DNA from 2 places in the Exiguobacterium sp. UBA6309 genome. Region 2 is predicted to be linked to the other one. Evidence: riboswitches for the same ligand, from Rfam matches in the RefSeq annotation. Region 2 holds a riboswitch; the other holds the start of a gene.

Region 1 (8,256 bases), on a different contig from region 2:
ACGATCGCGAACCGCATCATCGAGTTGACGCCAAACGGTATCGTCGATAAAGAAACGACATACGATGAGTATTTGAACAACGATACGATTCAACAGCAATTAACAGCGTTATACGCACAATGATTTTAAAAGAGACCGGAACTGTCGTTTCGGTCTTTTTTTGAACATGTTGAAGGAGGAATGCGATATGCGACATCGGGTATGCGCTGCGTTGATTGAAGAGCAACAGATCCTAATGGTCGAATTACATACCCCTTCCCGGACATTTTGGACGTTACCCGGCGGAGGTGTCGCGAATGGTGAAACAAAAGAGCAAGCCATCATGCGAGAAGTGTTAGAAGAAACGCATCTTCACGTCACGGTCGAACGGAAACTTTACGAGATTTCAATGGATCAAGGAACAGAGACATGTTTTCTCGTTCGCCGTGCCTTAGATAGTCCTGGACCTCGACTCGGGATCGATCCTGAACTATCGCTTAATCAACAAGAATTACGAGCTGTTCGGTTTCGACCACTGAATGAGATGCAAAATGATTCACAGATTTCTCGTTTGCGTCTACTATCGTAACGATATAATCTTTGGATTAAATGAAAATTTAATAACCGTATTTATACTTAAAAATAGTAGTCGGTAACTAAGCATTTTGATAATCCAAAATCGCTCGATCCAGCGATAGAAAACGAGAACGTTATCAAGGTGTCGACTGCCTATCCGTTTTACCGAGTGATCATAAATCGTATACGAATCGATAAGATATGAAAAAACGGATTCCCCAGTGCGGGAATCCGTTTTTTCATGCATTGTTCTTCTTTTGTTTCGCTGCCTCTTCTTCGACACGTTGCAACAAGCCTTGAACAATTTTCTCGTTTTCTCGTTCGCCACCGAGTGACAAGAGACTTTTCCCAACGAAGTTCACTCCTTCATTTTTTCCTGTATAAATCAACAGACAACGATCGTGTCCAAGTGGTTTGAGCGTAAACGTCATCTCGATCTTGAATATTTTAGCCAATGTGAATCCAATCGTATTTTGCTTGAAGTCAGGCTCGTTCGTATAGGCTAAATCGGTCACGATATAGGTTTCGAGTCGATTACCCTGCATGTATGTTTGACGATACGTCGAACCGACGACACCCGGTTTTCGTTCAATCACCTCGTGCTGGACGACGTTTGGAATCAAACGCTGCAATCGCGTGTGATCAAACAAGTGCCATGCTTCCTCAATCAGGATGTCGAGCTGTCGTTCTTCTCTCCACGTAATCATAGATCCGCCCCCTTCTTTCTATAGAAATACCCCATCATCCGGTCTTGTAACGTCCGGTGACAGGGCGGAAGCCGATTCTTATTTTACTGTACTTGTTTCAAGTGCTGTTCCGAGGAACTTGGCCAGTTCGAGCATACCGTAGCGTCCTGCAGCTGCCTCAGCATCCGAATTGTAATTCGTATTCGTATTGACGTCATACGTATAGATCGTACCTGACGCATCCTTAATGAACTCGATGCCTGCGACCGCGATTTGGTTCGCTTGGAGGAATGCTTCATACTTTTGGATGATCGGGTCATCGAAGCCTTCAACGATTTGGAACTTCATCGGCGTTTGTGGCGCTTCTTCACCAACTGGGCAGAACAAGTCGTCGATCACACATGCATCCGCTGGGCAAAGCTCAAAACCTTCTGATGTATCGACTCGAACCGCGTAGACGAACTTTCCACCTACGAATTCACAGCGCGTGATGTACGGTTCTGGTGCTTGGATATACTCTTGAATCAATGTGATGCCATCGACTGGTTCGTCGAATGTCGGACCATCGAGGTAAGCTTCAAGTGCTTCAATCGAATGGAATAACTGGACGCCGAGACCTTTCCCGGCACGGTTGTGTTTCGTGATGAATGACGAAACACCGATCTCTTTTGCTGCTTGTACGATTTGATCGCGTCCGACGGCAGCCGTCGTCTTCGGTACACGAATCCCAGCCTTCCGCAACGCCGTGTATTGATTGACTTTGCTGACTTCAAGACGAAGCGCACGCGTTCCGTTAAAGACGGTCCGGTCATGCTCTTCTAACCAAGCGAGGACCCCTTCCGTCAACTCCGGCGCGTAACGATGCCCCCGCGTATGCGAAGACGCACTCATACGACTGTAAAAGACACCTTCTGGCGGCAGTTCATCTAACGGTACGATTCCTTCATTTAAGTGCCACTGCTCGTACGGCAACTTGAGTTCTTCGAGACGTTTGATGAGATGATCCGTCCATTCTTGGTTTTCGTGGAGAATATGAATTTTTGTCATGATTGTTGACCTACCTTTCGTTTCGCTTCGACCAGTGGCATTACGTCACGGGCAAAGCGTTCCATTTCTTCAAGTTGTGGTGAGAATTGTAACAAGAGCAACGTGACACCAACGGCTTCGAACGCTAGAATCCGTTCGGCAATCTGTTCTGGTGTTCCGATCAAGTTCGGTCGCAGACCACGGTTCGAGACGGAATAATCATTTCGTTCGACCTGTTGTTCGAGTTGCGATTTACTGATGAAATCTTGATAACCGGCATAACCGGCGCTGTCTTCCTTAACGTCCGTGATGCGTTGCCACTCAAGAAGCGCTTCTTCTTCCGTATCCCGACAAATGATGTAGGCAGCAAGACCGAAGCTCTCAAGCGGTGCGTGTCCCGTCGCTTCCCGGCGTACTTTCATATCATTAATTTTATGAGCTACTTCTTCAACAGTGCCTCCATGCATGACGTAGGCATCACAATGTTCGACGATCGTCCGTTTTCCGGCTTCACTCTCTCCACCAGCGTAGAGCTTAATCCCCGGACGCTGGACGGGTTTCGGATGGAGTTCTGCCTGTTCGATCGTGTAGTGATGACCGAAGAAGCTGTACGGTGACGCATCTGCCCATAGTCCTTTCATGACCGTGACGAACTCTTCCGTCCGGGCATAGCGCTCATCATGTGCAGTAAAAATACCGTTGTATTGTTTTGCTTCTTCTGCCCACCAGGCTGAGACGACATTGAGCGTAAATCGCCCTCCACTCAACTGATCGATGTTTGCCGCCATCTTCGCCGTCGTCGCTGGATTATGGAACCCGGGACGAACCGCTGTCATGATCTCAAGGCGTTCTGTTGTTGCAGCAATCGCCGCTGCCGTTGTCCATGCCTCAAGACTCGGTTCCTTGATGCCTTTGATATCGTTCAAGTTCAATTCCGCAATCAACGTCGTCGAGAAGCCGATGCGTTCAGCTGTTTGTGCGACTTGTTTCGCATAATCGAATGTTGCTGGCATCTGTTCATCCTCGACGTTACGTAACCATCCCCCAAAAATCGGTAACCAAAAACCATACTCCACTCCATCGTCCCCCTTATCATAAAAAAACGCTCTTTTCGAAGTTCGAAAAGAGCGACGGTATCTTGTCCTGTCCGCTCTTATCTTCAGAAGGTATTCCTTCCTGGAAGTAGCACCTTCCGCCATAGCGGGGTTGCTGAAGTGTCTTCGGGCCAGTCCCTCGACTTCTCTAGATAAGATGTGTTGCATTCATCGTACAGAATTCATTGAACTAAAGCAACCATTAAACCGTCTTTTCCTATCGGATTTATTTCAAAGAAAAATCCCGACGTAGTGTCGGGATTCCGGATTAATATGGTGCGACGAAATCTGATGTTGGCTCTGGTGCTTGTTCACCACGAACACGATCATAGAATTTGGCAAGCGTGACGCTGAAGTATGGTCCAACCCATAAGACAGCAAGACCAAGTGTAACGATTACAAGTAATGCCCAACCAATGAATGATAGGAAGAGTAAGAATGCTTCCATCTTATGACCATCCATGAGTTGGCGTGAACGCGTGATGGCCTCGAGGATACCGATCGATGGTTCATCTCGAAGGATGTAGAACGTCAACAAGTAAGAGAATGACTTGATGATACCAGGGATGATTAAGAGTAACGTCCAGAGCGCGATAAAGATGAACTGAACAATGGCCAGCCCCACCACTTTCAGGAACATACCATATGGCTCAAACAAATCCGTCACTTTCGTTTCTTCGCCACGAGCAATCGACATGGCAATCCATGTCCAACCGACTCCTACTGGAATCAATAAAATCGACACCAATGATACAACGAGATCTATACTACTAGACGGCTCATCGATATCCGATCCAAATAAATTAGGAACACCCTGAATAATACTAAACAGCAGAAAAGCTAGGACTGCAAATCCCCAACGACCCCTGAGCGACTCCTTCGCTGCTTTTTTTAATTGAGATGACATGAGTAAGGTCCTCCTTAAAAAATAAGTTCTCACCTTACTCTACGGCTTAAAATTTCTAATGTTTCACTCTTTTTTCAATAATTTCCCGTCTCGTTGCTGGTTGAGCCAAGCACGCTCAAGTTGTCGTCCACATGTTAGAACGAACGTTGAACATCGAAGCGCTTCATCGCAAACGAAATGTCATGTTTTTCGTCTATGTACGCTGATATATCTCCACAGCCGGATCCTGACGCTTGTATTTCGCGACGATGACGATCAAAACCGTGATGATCACAAGCAGGAACCAAGAAGACAATTTTCCAAGATCAACGACTGCCCAGCCTCCTTCCTGATGCGGATAGACCCAGCCTTTAAAGAACGTCACGATGTTCTCCGCAATCCAAATGAAAAAGGCAATCAGTAAAAAGGATAGGACGAGCGGCATCCGGTAGATCGTCTGCTCGATCGTAAAATGAACCCATGACTTATAGAAGACAAGGACGACGAGGACCATCAATAGCCAGCGTGCATCGAAGATCCAATGGTGGGTGAAGAAGTTGAGATAGACGAGACTGCCTACGCTGATCGCAAGCCAAGGCGGTGGAAATGCTGTGAAGCGTAAATGAAATCTTCGGAACGCTTGACAGACATAACTTGCGACACTTGCATACATGAATCCTGCATACAAGGGAACACCAGCCACTTTCGTTAGAGCCTGTTCCGGATAACTCCAAGACCCAACGTTCACTTTGAACAGTTCAAGTGCTAGACCAATCACGTGAAAGAGTAAGATCAGTTTGAACTCTTCCAGCGTTTCATAACGCGTGACAAGTAAGACGATTTGGACGAGAAGACACCATAGCAACAGGAGATCGTATCGCGCGATCGGTTCAGCAGGAAGATAACGTGAAAGAGCAAGCGCTGCGAAAATCATGACGGGAAAGACGCAACAGACGGCTTCTATGTATGTAAAACGAATCAGGTGCCGGATCGCTTTCATCCTGTCATCTCCTTTTTTCTTCAGTATACGTTTCTCTTTCGACCTTCCCCTCCTTCTTAAGATGGAAAAAACGGAAAATTTCGTCTTTCTTCTTCTACTTTCCTCATGATACAGTTAACGAATCAATTATTTTTAAGAAATGAGGTGTTAGACATGACGCGTCATCGTGCTTCCTGGTTATTACGCGCTACGTTAAAGTGGGGACTCTTCCTACTCGGTTTATTTTTACTCGCTCTCGGCTCATCGATGATGATCACGGCTGAACTCGGTGTCTCGACGTGGGATGTATTACATCTTGGTCTCCAAAAGAAGACGCCGCTATCCGTCGGAACGATCATCTTGCTTGTCGGTCTATTACTCGTTTTCGTGAAGTACGCGTTAGACCGCGTCACACCGCAAATCGGAACGCTCGTCAACGCGATTTTCGTCGGTGTCTTCATGAATCTTGTTCTTGGTTCTCATCTCTTACCTTCTTTTGAGTCGATCTGGTTGAATACGCTCTGGCTGATTTTCGGTATCTTCATCATTGGGATGGGCGCTGGTCTGTATGTCGCTGTTGGATACGGGGCCGGTCCACGTGATGGGTTGACGCTGACACTTGCAGAGCGCTTCGGAACGTCAATTCGTCTGATGCGGACGATCATGGAAGTCACGGCATGCGGCATCGGTTGGTTGCTTGGAGGACCTGTTTTCTTCGGTACGATCCTCTCGATTTTCCTGATCGGACCGTTCCTGCAATTTTGGTTGTTCTATTTCCGCCGGATCATTGCAGCGATTGATGCAAAAGGACTTCCAGCGTCTGAACGCCAAATTAGCTAAGTCGCCTGACTCGATATCATTCCGCGTGAATGATATCTTTTTTTATGTCAGAAGCAGATAAGTTGCGTCATCAAAATAAACACGTTATATTCGTTTACATATCAATCTTTGATACGTCAAAGGTTTCTTCGAACGAAGGGAAGGATGTGATGGATTGAGTATTTCCTGCACCGAAAAAGGACGTTTGATCTATGCACTCGTCTCCGTCAATAAGACGATTGCTCAAAAATTCGATCTCTGTACGGATGGTTTCAGTCAGACGCGAATGGACCTACTTGCTCAACTACAAGTCGATCAAACGATCAGTCAAAAAGAATTGCAAAAACGCGTCAATGTCGATCACGCGGCGGTGACCCGTCACCTCAAACACCTGGAATCGACAGGGATGATTGCTCGCGAGCGTTCAGCCGCTGACAATCGGGTGATTCTTGTTTCCTTAACGGAACAAGGGGCGACGCGCATTGCACGATTACGCGAACAAAAAGAGGAGTTCCTCGAGAACTTACTCGAAGGATTCTCTGCTGAAGAACAACGGACGTTAGCTGAGATGATTCAACGCATCGAAGCGAACGCCGAAACATTACCTAAATTAAAAGAGGAGTCGCTTTAATATGGCAACGCAAACTCAAACAGACTTCATGGAAATCGTCAAAGGACGCCGTTCGATTCGTAACTACGATACAGACGTGAAGATCTCAAAAGAAGAAATGACACAAATTCTTGAAGAAGCAACACTCGCACCTTCTTCTGTCAACATGCAACCATGGCGTTTCCTCGTCATCGATAGCGAAGAAGGCAAAGCGACACTTGCACCACTCGCGAAATTCAACCAAGTCCAAGTCGAAACATCTTCTGCTGTCATCGCCGTCTTCGGTGACATGAACGCTGTTGATCAACTCGAGAACATCTACGATACAGCTGTCGCAAAAGGGCTCATGCCACAAGAAGTACGCGATCGCCAAGTACCAGCGATCCAAGGGATGTACAGCAGCGTATCAGCAAACGACTTGAAAGACAGCATCTTGATTGACTCGGGTCTCGTCTCGATGCAATTGATGCTCGTCGCTCGTGCACACGGTTATGATACAAACCCAATCGGTGGTTACGAGAAAGATCAAATCGCGGAAGCATTCGGTCTTGAAAAAGATCGTTATGTACCGGTCATGTTGCTATCGATCGGTAAAGCGGTGGACGCTGGATATCCATCAGTTCGCCTACCAATCAACGACATCGCAGACTGGAAATAAGTTTTTTTACACTATAAAAAAAGAAAACACACACAAGGGAGATTGAATAATTATGACTACTCAAACAACAACGGACTTCATGGAAATCGTCAAAGGACGCCGCTCGATTCGTAACTACGACACGAACGTAAAAATTTCAAAAGAAGAAATGACACAAATCCTTGAAGAAGCAACACTTGCTCCATCTTCAGTTAACATGCAACCATGGCGTTTCCTCGTCATCGATAGCGAAGAAGGTAAAGCGACACTCGCACCACTCGCAAAATTCAACCAAGTTCAAGTCGAGACATCTTCTGCTGTCATCGCTGTCTTCGGTGACATGAACGCGGTCGACAGCATCGAGACAATCTACGACATGGCTGTTGAAAAAGGTCTTATGCCACAAGAAGTACGTGATCGCCAAGTACCAGCCATCAAAGGTTTCTACCGTCCAGAAGACGTTGAAACATTACGTGATAGCATCTTGATCGACTCAGGTCTCGTTTCAATGCAATTGATGCTCGTCGCTCGTGCACACGGTTACGATACAAACCCAATCGGTGGTTACGAAAAAGACCAAATCGCAGAAGCATTCGGTCTTGAAAAAGAGCGTTACCTCCCAGTCATGTTGCTTTCAATCGGTAAAGCCGTGGACGCAGGATACCCATCGGTTCGTCTACCAATCGCTGACATCGCAGAGTGGAAATAAGCGATCTCACTCAGTCCGGATTCCTTTCATAGGAATCCGGCTTTTTTGTATACTCAAAGAAAAGGAGGCGTCAGTAATGTATGATGTGACGATTATCGGAGCCGGTGTGGCAGGAATTTTCCTCGCCCATCAGCTTGTTGAAGACGGGCAACGCGTCTTACTGCTCGATGCCGGAAAACCAATCCGTGAACGAACGACAGAAGATGCGTATCTTGGATTCGCAGGGCTTGGCAAATCAGAAGGAAAGTTCAATTA
Region 2 (8,256 bases):
TCGTTCCCTCTACATTGGTAATCATTCATGTGCATCACCATCCTTTCATATATTGAATATTACCGAATATGTTATAAACAAAACGTCGAATTTTAATTATTTTTTCCGATACCGCGCATAGGTCGTCGCGAGTGCGACCGCAAGGACCAGCCCTTTGATGATATTCAACGAATAGTATGGAACAGACAACATGACGAGACCATTTTCAAGAATCCCGACGAGACAAGCCCCAACGAGTGTGCCAAGCGCATTCGGCTTCCCTTGTCCTGCGAACGACGAGCCGATGAATGCGGCTGCGACCGCTGGCATCAGATAACCGGAACCGGCATTGATTTGTGACGATCCGACTTGTGACGCAAGCAAAATCCCACCGACCGCCGCAAGTAACCCAGCAATCAGATACGCGAGTGCCCGGTAGCGGTTGACACGAATTCCTGTCAGTCGTGCGGCTTCCGGATTCCCGCCGATGATATAGAGAAAACGACCGTGTCGCGTATGGCTTAAGAAGACGTGTGTCACAGCGACGACGACGAGCATGATGACGATGATCCAAGGTGCCTGGCTGATTTTCGCGAATGCCTCCGGAATCGTGCCGACTGTTGGTGTACCGTCCAAGCGCGGCATTCCGGCACTGATTGAACCACCACCGGTATACGTCATCGCGACACCTTCGACGATGAACATCGTCGCAAGCGTCGCAAACAAATCCGGAATCTTAAACCAGACGATGAGTAAGATGTTCACCAGAGCAACGCTAAGAGATAAGAGAAGTGCTAAACCAATCGAGACACCGAGCGGTAGACTGTACCAGACGAAGAACGAGACGACGAAAGAACTCGCAAGCGTCGCGGTCGACCCGACCGATAAATCAAATCCATTGACCGTCAAAGAGACCGTCAAGCCGATCGCGATAATCGTCACGATGGAGATACTTCGTAAAATATTAATTAAATTCGTCCCTTGTAGGAATGTTGGAGCCGTCGTCGCAAAAAACAGGACGAGGGCAAGGATCGCGAGGACGATCCCCCAGTCGTTCAAGAATCCGAGGACAGGACGTAAACCCTTCCCTCGGTTCGTTTGTTTTGATACTACCTCATTCATCGTTGCCCTCCTCCTGTCGCATACCACAACAAGGTTTCTTCTGATGTATCCGCCGTCTTCGTTTCATGGACGATCCGTCCATCGAACATGACGTAGATTCGGTCCGTGACGGTCAAAAGTTCATCCCATTCACTCGTCGCGTAAAGGATCCCTTTTTGTTGTTGCGCGAGTCCGTCAATCAGACGATAGATATCTTGTTTGGCTCCGACGTCGACACCTTTCGTCGGTTCGTCCAAGACGAGTACAGAAACATCGGTCAGTAACCATTTTCCGATGGCGACTTTTTGTTGATTCCCACCGGATAGTTGACCTACTTCCTGTTTCACGTCTGCCACTTTGATGCCCAGCTCCTTGACCCATTGCGATGCCTGTTCGACTTCTTTACGACGATCCATCAGCCCCCAGCGGTTGACGAAATCATGAGCTGCCGCTGCTGTCAGGTTTTCTGCGACAGAATCGGCAACAAGAATTCCTTCTTTTCGCCGTTCTTCCGGAACGAGACCGATTCCCGCTTGAATCGCAGCTTGTGGATTGCGAAGGCGATGGGCTTTTCCACCTATCCGAACCTCCCCTTCCTGAAACGGGCGATCACCGAACAATGCTTTGCATAATTCCGTTTTACCAGCACCGACAAGACCCGCGATACCAACGACTTCACCTGCTTGAACCGTCAAGGAGATATCGTGGACGTCCGCATTCGTAGCACTCTCGACGGTCAATACGTTCGTTCCATTTACCCGTGACGTTTTCGCAACAGACGTAAGCTGACGCCCGAGCATCTGCTCAACGACAGCTTCCTTCGTGATGTCTGTCAAAAGACATCGTGAGATGAGTTGACCGTCGCGCATGACTGAGATGGAGTCGCAAATCTCATATAGTTCCTGTAAACGATGCGAGATGAAGATGATCCCAAGCCCTCGTTCGGCTAAACGACGCACGACTGAAAAGAGATGGCTTGTTTCCGCCTGACTGAGAGGTGCCGTTGGTTCATCTAAAATCAAAAAACGGCGTTCTTGGACGAGGGCGCGAGCAATCAGTACGAGTTGCTTTTCAGCAAGCCGCAACTCCTCGACACGTGTCTTGACGGAAATATCCGCCTGTAATGTCGCTAACGCTTCCTTGGCACGCTGTATGTAACGGCGTTGGGATACGAAGCCAGTCATCGTTCCGTCCGTCAACAGATCGAGACAGATATTCTCAGCGACCGTCAAATACGGGACAAGTGCCACATCGACCTCTTGTTGGACGAGGTCGATTCCAATCTGTTTCGCATCACGCGGTGACGTGATGGACAACTCCTTCCCGTCGAGACGGATCGTTCCTTCGTCCGCCGTTTCCGCTCCGGATAAGACTTTCATCAACGTCGACTTACCGGCACCATTCGCACCGACAAGCGCGTGGATTTCACCGGATTTCACTTCAAACGAGACTTGTTTTAAGGCTTGCACTCCTGGAAACGCCAGTGAAATCCCAGTCATCTTCAAGTGATGATTGGTAGACGTCATTGTTTTTTATGGACGTCACGCAACCGGTCCATCCACGGTTCATTGAATTTGTCCGATGTACTCCATCCTTTGATGATCGTATCGAGATTGTACATCGTCGTATCCTGCTTCAACGCCTTCTGCTCCACAAGTTTCGCATCGAGATCAAAGCTATCCGGCGTCTTCTCGCCAGCGATTTTCTTAGCCAGTAATCGCATGTCCGTTTGTCCAATCAAGAATGGATCCACCGCACTCGTCGAGACCCAGTTACTGCCTTTTTCACGCATCAGGTTGATATCCTGATTCGAGACATCGATCGAGATTAGCGGGATTTCTTGACGTTTATTATCCTTGAGCGATTTGTAAGCCCCTTTTGCGACTTCGTCCCACGCTCCCCAAACCGCATCAATGCTTCCTTTCGGATATTTCGCGAGAATCGCATTCATCTTCGTTGCGATATCCCCTTGGACATCTTGGAAGTTTGTCGGTCCAACCGTCTCAAGCGTTTTGATCTTACCGTCTGCTTCGTACGTCTTATAGATTTCCTGACGACGATCGAGCGGGGCAAAACCTGGTCCGAACCAAAGTTTGATGACACGGACCGGCTTTTTGTCCGTCACCTTCGTCACTTCATCAAGCGATAGCTTCGCGAGTTGATGATCGTTTTGGAATGTTTCCGTCACACCTTTTAACGCCGTTCCTTTTTTCTTCGTGACCGTATCGAACGTCACGACCTTCAGCCCTTTGTCGACCGCTGGTTTAATCATGTCATAGGCGTAGTCTTCCTTACCATGCGAGATGATGAGCCCATCATAATCTTGCTGAATCGCTTGCGCGACCAGCTCCTTGAACTTGACGTCGTTACCTTCCGAAATGAACGTGCTGACTTTAAAGCCAAGCGCTTCGCCTTCACTTCGTGCGCCATCAAGGAATTGTTTCGTATGGTCGTCCGATGCTAGGTTGCGGATGACGGCGATCTTGACGTCCGATTGAACCCCTTTTGGTACATCCTTGACGACCTTCGTCGTCGTGGCTTCTCCATTCGCACAAGCCGCTAGTAACAGTGCCGGTGCTAGGACGGCGTAAGCTAGTTTTTTCATGACATATCTCCTTATCCGAGGGGTTGAAGCCCTGTTAATTGTTCAATCGTTTCTTCATTCGGTTGCGTGATGACACCAAGTTCGGTAATGATGCCCGTGATCAATGTGTGTGGTGTGACATCAAACGCCGGGTTGAAGACAGCGACGCCTCCCGGTGCTGTCGCGACACCTTGGACAGTCGTCACTTCCTGCGGATCACGTTCTTCGATTTCGATCGCGTCTCCGGAAACGAGCGAGAAGTCGAACGTCGAGAGCGGTGCTGCGACGTAAAACGGAATACCAAAAGCTTGCGCGAGCAGTGCCAATTGGAACGTCCCGATCTTATTCGCCGTATCTCCGTTTCGTGTAATGCGGTCGGCACCGACGATGATCGCATCGATCTGTTTTTCTTTCAGCGTATGGGCGACCATGTTGTCCGTAATTAACGTGACATCGATGCCGGCACGTTGCAGCTCCCATGTCGTCAATCGTGCTCCCTGCAGTAACGGTCGCGTCTCACTCGCAAAAACGGATAATTCGATGCCGCGTTCTTTTGCGATGTAGAACGGCGCAAGTGCCGTTCCATAAGCAGCGGTCGCAATCGATCCAGCATTACAAATCGTTAGGATCCGGTCGCCTGACTGGAACAATTCCAGTGCATGAATCCCGATTTGACGTGACGTCTGCGCATCCTGGTCGTATAAGGCGACCGTCCGTTTTTCCAACCGTTCGCGAATCACTTCTACCGACGTCCCGTCTTGAATGATTGGATTCAATTGATCGAGGACATTTCGCAAGTTGACGGCCGTCGGTCGTGTCGCGAGTAACGTCGCCGATGTCTCAAGCAAGGCTTGCTTGTAGACCGGTAGCTCTGCTTCAAAGCGGTACGCTTCTTGAACGAGCACGAATCCACCGAATAAGCTGATCGCAGGTGCGCCCCGGACACGTAGTTGTTTAATCGCCTCAACCGCTTGCGCGAGATCAGCAATGACTTCATAGTGCTCTTCTTGCGGTAGACGTGTCTGATCGAGAATCGTCAAGACACGATCTTCGTAACGGATACTTTGAACGAATGTAGTCATCGGCTCAGTTCCTCCGTTACGTCAAAGTTTCGTAAATCATCGAATGTCCGGCATTCTGTACGGCGTTTGATTAACGCCGCTCCTAGACGAAGAGCGTGACGTTTCCGCTCTAAGCGTTCCGTCGTTGAATCGATTGATTCTAAATCAGCGACCGGTGCAAGGCCGATCGTCCGCCGAATCAATTCGCAACCGGCAAAGCCAAGGGCATCCTGCAAGATCGTGCTCAGTACATCGTCGACGAGCCCCGATGCCCGGAATGGTTCGACGGCTTCCCGTTCCCATAATGCACGGAACGTTGAAGCAAACGTCAGCCAGAACGTATCGATATCCTTGATTCGGGCGCCACGTCGTGTAGGGTAATCCGGATATGCCGCGAAGAATAGATGCGCAATGAACTGCCCGACATCGAATCCGAATGGACCATAAAAGGCGAATTCAGGGTCGATGACTTTCGTTTCCGTCGCCGAGGCGAAGATGCTTCCTGTATGTAGATCGCCGTGCAGCAATGCATCTCCTTTCGTGATGAAGAGCGCTTCGAGTTTTGCGACTTCGCGTTTCAACTCATCGTCTGCCCATAGACGTGCCACCTCTTCTTCGAGTCCGGCTTCAATCTCGTTCGTCTCCGCGTCATGAAACGGATCCGTGAAGATTAATTTTTCCGTGATGTCGCACAAGTCTGGATTGTAGTACGTTCGGGCGACACGTTTCTTTTCAACCGGACCAAGCGCAAAGTCCGATGTATGGAATAACGTCCGAGCGAGATAAGAACCGATATGTTCCGCAAGCAACGGATACTGTTCACCTGCGAGTAAACCACTTCGAACGATCGTCAGATGTGAAAGATCTTCCATGACCGTATATGCCTCTTCATGACTAGCATGAAAAACACGTGGCACGAACGGTACGGCATGCCGTGCGAATTCACGGAGTGCGGATTGCTCGATCCACGCTCGTTCGAGCGATAACGGCCAGCTCTCCCCGACGACCTTCGCATATGGTAATGCTTGTTTTAAAATCAAGCGATGTTCGCCTTCTCGAATCCGAAAGACGAGGTTGAGGTTCCCGTCGCCAATCTCTTCTGCTTCGACGGCTCCATCGCCGATCAGTCCTAATGTCCGAACACAATCAATCGCGTCCTGTTCTGTGAATGCTTTATATGTCATCTCAGTTTCCCCCTATGTGATACACGAAAAAGCGCCTCTTTTCGTCATCGAAAAGAGGCGCAGAAAAGTCACTGCGTCCTCTTATCTCTCAGACGAAACGTCTGTTGGATGTAGCACCGTGCCCAGTGGTCGGTTGCTGCGGCGTCATCGGGCCAATTCCCTCTGCCAACTCGCGATAAGAGTCGTATGTAGTTGTCGTGTGTGATATTGATTTGAATCTTACGCAATCGACTTCCTCGCTGTCAAATCGAAATCAAGCAGAAACGGATATCATTTTTAAGTCATCTATAGAAAGAGTATTTTCAAAAAAATAAATTTTCTAAAAATAGTTTGACAAGTGGCGATTCTCATGTAAAAATTGCAATTAGATTTCACAATTTCATCCAATTCTTATCAAGAGCAGACGGAGGGACAAGCCCTACGATGTCGCAGCAACCGACCTTTTGGCACGGTGCTAATTCTTGCAGCTACTAAGCTGACAGATAAGAGTCCACGTTCGAATCATTCATGGTCTCTTGTCGCTGACGAGAGACCATTTTTTTGTTGAAGGAGGAAAGACATGGCTTATATCACTGCTACTTATCAATTGACTGCCCGTGATCGACTCGAGCAGCGCGCTGAACAACTCGCGCTTGGTCTGACAGTCGGTTCTTGGACGGAACTGAATCATCTCGAACAACAACAACTTGCCTCGTTCAAAGGGGAAGTCGTACATACCGAAGAGCGCGATGGCAAAGGATATATCACGATTCGTTACCCGGAACATAACGTATCGCGCGACTTTTCTGCGATTCTGACGACCGTCTTCGGGAAACTCTCACTCGACGGTGAAATCAAATTAACGGAATTGCTACTACCCGATACATTTACGTCGGACTTTCCAGGTGCAAAGTTCGGGATCGAAGGGGTCCGTTCCTTGATCGGTGTCGAAGATCGCCCACTATTAATGAGCATCTTCAAAGGAGTCATCGGACGCGATTTATCGTTCCTTCGTGATCAACTCGAAGGACAACTCGCTGGTGGGATCGATCTCGTCAAAGACGATGAGATCCTATACGACAATCCATTGACACCAACGATTGACCGGGCACGGATCGGACGTGAGGTCATCGATGCTCACTTCCAACGGACCGGTAAACGTGCGTTATATGCGATCACACTCAGCGGTCCTGTCTTTACGCTCAAGGATCAAGCCAAGCGATTGATTGATGCTGGAGCGACTGCTTTCTTGCTGAATACCTTCACATACGGACTCGACGTCTTACGCGAACTGGCAAGTGATCCGGAAATCAACGTTCCGATTTTCAATCATCCGGCATATAGCGGTGCGTTGATCGCTAGCCCGAATCACGGAGTCGCAGCTCCTGTCTTACTCGGCACATTACCGCGCGCTGCTGGAGCAGACTTGACGCTATTCCCGTCTCCTTACGGCAATGTCGCTTTGCCAAAGGATGTCGCCCGTGGTATCGCGGTCGAAGCGACCCGTCTCGGTCAGACGAAATCAATCTTCCCGGTTCCTTCAGCCGGTATTCATCCTGGACTCGTCGCTCAACTCGTACGAGACTTCGGGATCGATTCCGTCATCAACGCCGGCGGCGGCGTACATGGTCATCCGCAAGGTGCTGCGGCTGGTGTCATTGCTTTCCGTCAGGCACTCGATGCGGCACTCGCAAATGAATCCCTATCGACGGCAGCATCGCGTCATGAAGAATTACGAATTGCCCTCGACGCTTGGGGGATCAAGTCATGACCGTACGGATTCTTTGTGACTTCGACGGGACGGTGACGACACAGGATAACATCATCGCACTCATGCAGGCATTTGCGCCAGCGAGTGACTTCGAACCGTTAAAACGCGGTGTACTCGACCGGACGTTATCGATTCAGAGTGGTGTCGGGCAAATGTTCGCACTTCTGCCGTCTGACGGAAAAACAGCCTATCTTGACTTTTTGTTGGAGCGTGCAGTCATTCGCGACGGATTTTCGGAGTTACTGCAGTACAGTCGTCGTCAAGGCATCGATTTTTCGATCGTCAGCGGTGGAATGGACTTTTTCGTCGAACCAATCTTAGCGCCATTCCTCGACCAAGAACAGATTTACTGTAGCGTCGCTGATTTTAGTGGTCCATTCGTCCATATCGATTGGCCAAACGCCTGCGATACCCATTGCACGAACGGGTGCGGCTGTTGTAAAACGTCCGTTGCCCGGACACTACGTAAAGACGGTGACGTCATCATCGTCATCGGCGACTCGGTGACGGACTTCGAACTCGCAAAACAAGCGGATCGTGTCTATGCCCGTGATTATCTGATCACGTTGTGTGAAGAGAACGATATCGCCTATACAC

What was found. A riboswitch is a leader RNA that binds a small molecule or an ion and turns the genes downstream of it on or off. The one in region 2 is predicted to bind S-adenosylmethionine.
Positions count from the first base shown of each region.
Region 1: another riboswitch for S-adenosylmethionine. It lies ahead of B3M90_RS05965 (LLM class flavin-dependent oxidoreductase); the one in region 2 lies ahead of mtnK (S-methyl-5-thioribose kinase).

Region 1 covers NZ_DJTL01000020.1:91,026-99,281, reverse strand. The annotation lists gene B3M90_RS05985 (ABC-F family ATP-binding cassette domain-containing protein) at 1-123, shown strand, start outside; gene B3M90_RS05980 (NUDIX domain-containing protein) at 188-568, shown strand; gene B3M90_RS05975 (hypothetical protein) at 795-1,262, opposite strand; gene B3M90_RS05970 (ATP-grasp domain-containing protein) at 1,341-2,288, opposite strand; gene B3M90_RS05965 (LLM class flavin-dependent oxidoreductase) at 2,285-3,343, opposite strand; SAM riboswitch class I at 3,418-3,520, opposite strand; gene B3M90_RS05960 (DUF975 family protein) at 3,630-4,268, opposite strand; gene B3M90_RS05955 (DUF817 domain-containing protein) at 4,462-5,247, opposite strand; gene B3M90_RS05950 (YczE/YyaS/YitT family protein) at 5,401-6,066, shown strand; gene B3M90_RS05945 (MarR family winged helix-turn-helix transcriptional regulator) at 6,221-6,676, shown strand; gene B3M90_RS05940 (nitroreductase family protein) at 6,678-7,313, shown strand; gene B3M90_RS05935 (nitroreductase family protein) at 7,366-8,001, shown strand; gene B3M90_RS05930 (NAD(P)/FAD-dependent oxidoreductase) at 8,078-8,256, shown strand, end outside.
Region 2 covers NZ_DJTL01000012.1:10,139-18,394, forward strand. The annotation lists gene B3M90_RS03330 (ABC transporter permease) at 97-1,101, opposite strand; gene B3M90_RS03335 (sugar ABC transporter ATP-binding protein) at 1,098-2,606, opposite strand; gene B3M90_RS03340 (sugar ABC transporter substrate-binding protein) at 2,603-3,685, opposite strand; gene mtnA (S-methyl-5-thioribose-1-phosphate isomerase) at 3,697-4,746, opposite strand; gene mtnK (S-methyl-5-thioribose kinase) at 4,743-5,909, opposite strand; SAM riboswitch class I at 5,988-6,091, opposite strand; SAM riboswitch class I at 6,297-6,398, shown strand; gene B3M90_RS03355 (2,3-diketo-5-methylthiopentyl-1-phosphate enolase) at 6,469-7,659, shown strand; gene B3M90_RS03360 (2-hydroxy-3-keto-5-methylthiopentenyl-1-phosphate phosphatase) at 7,656-8,256, shown strand, end outside.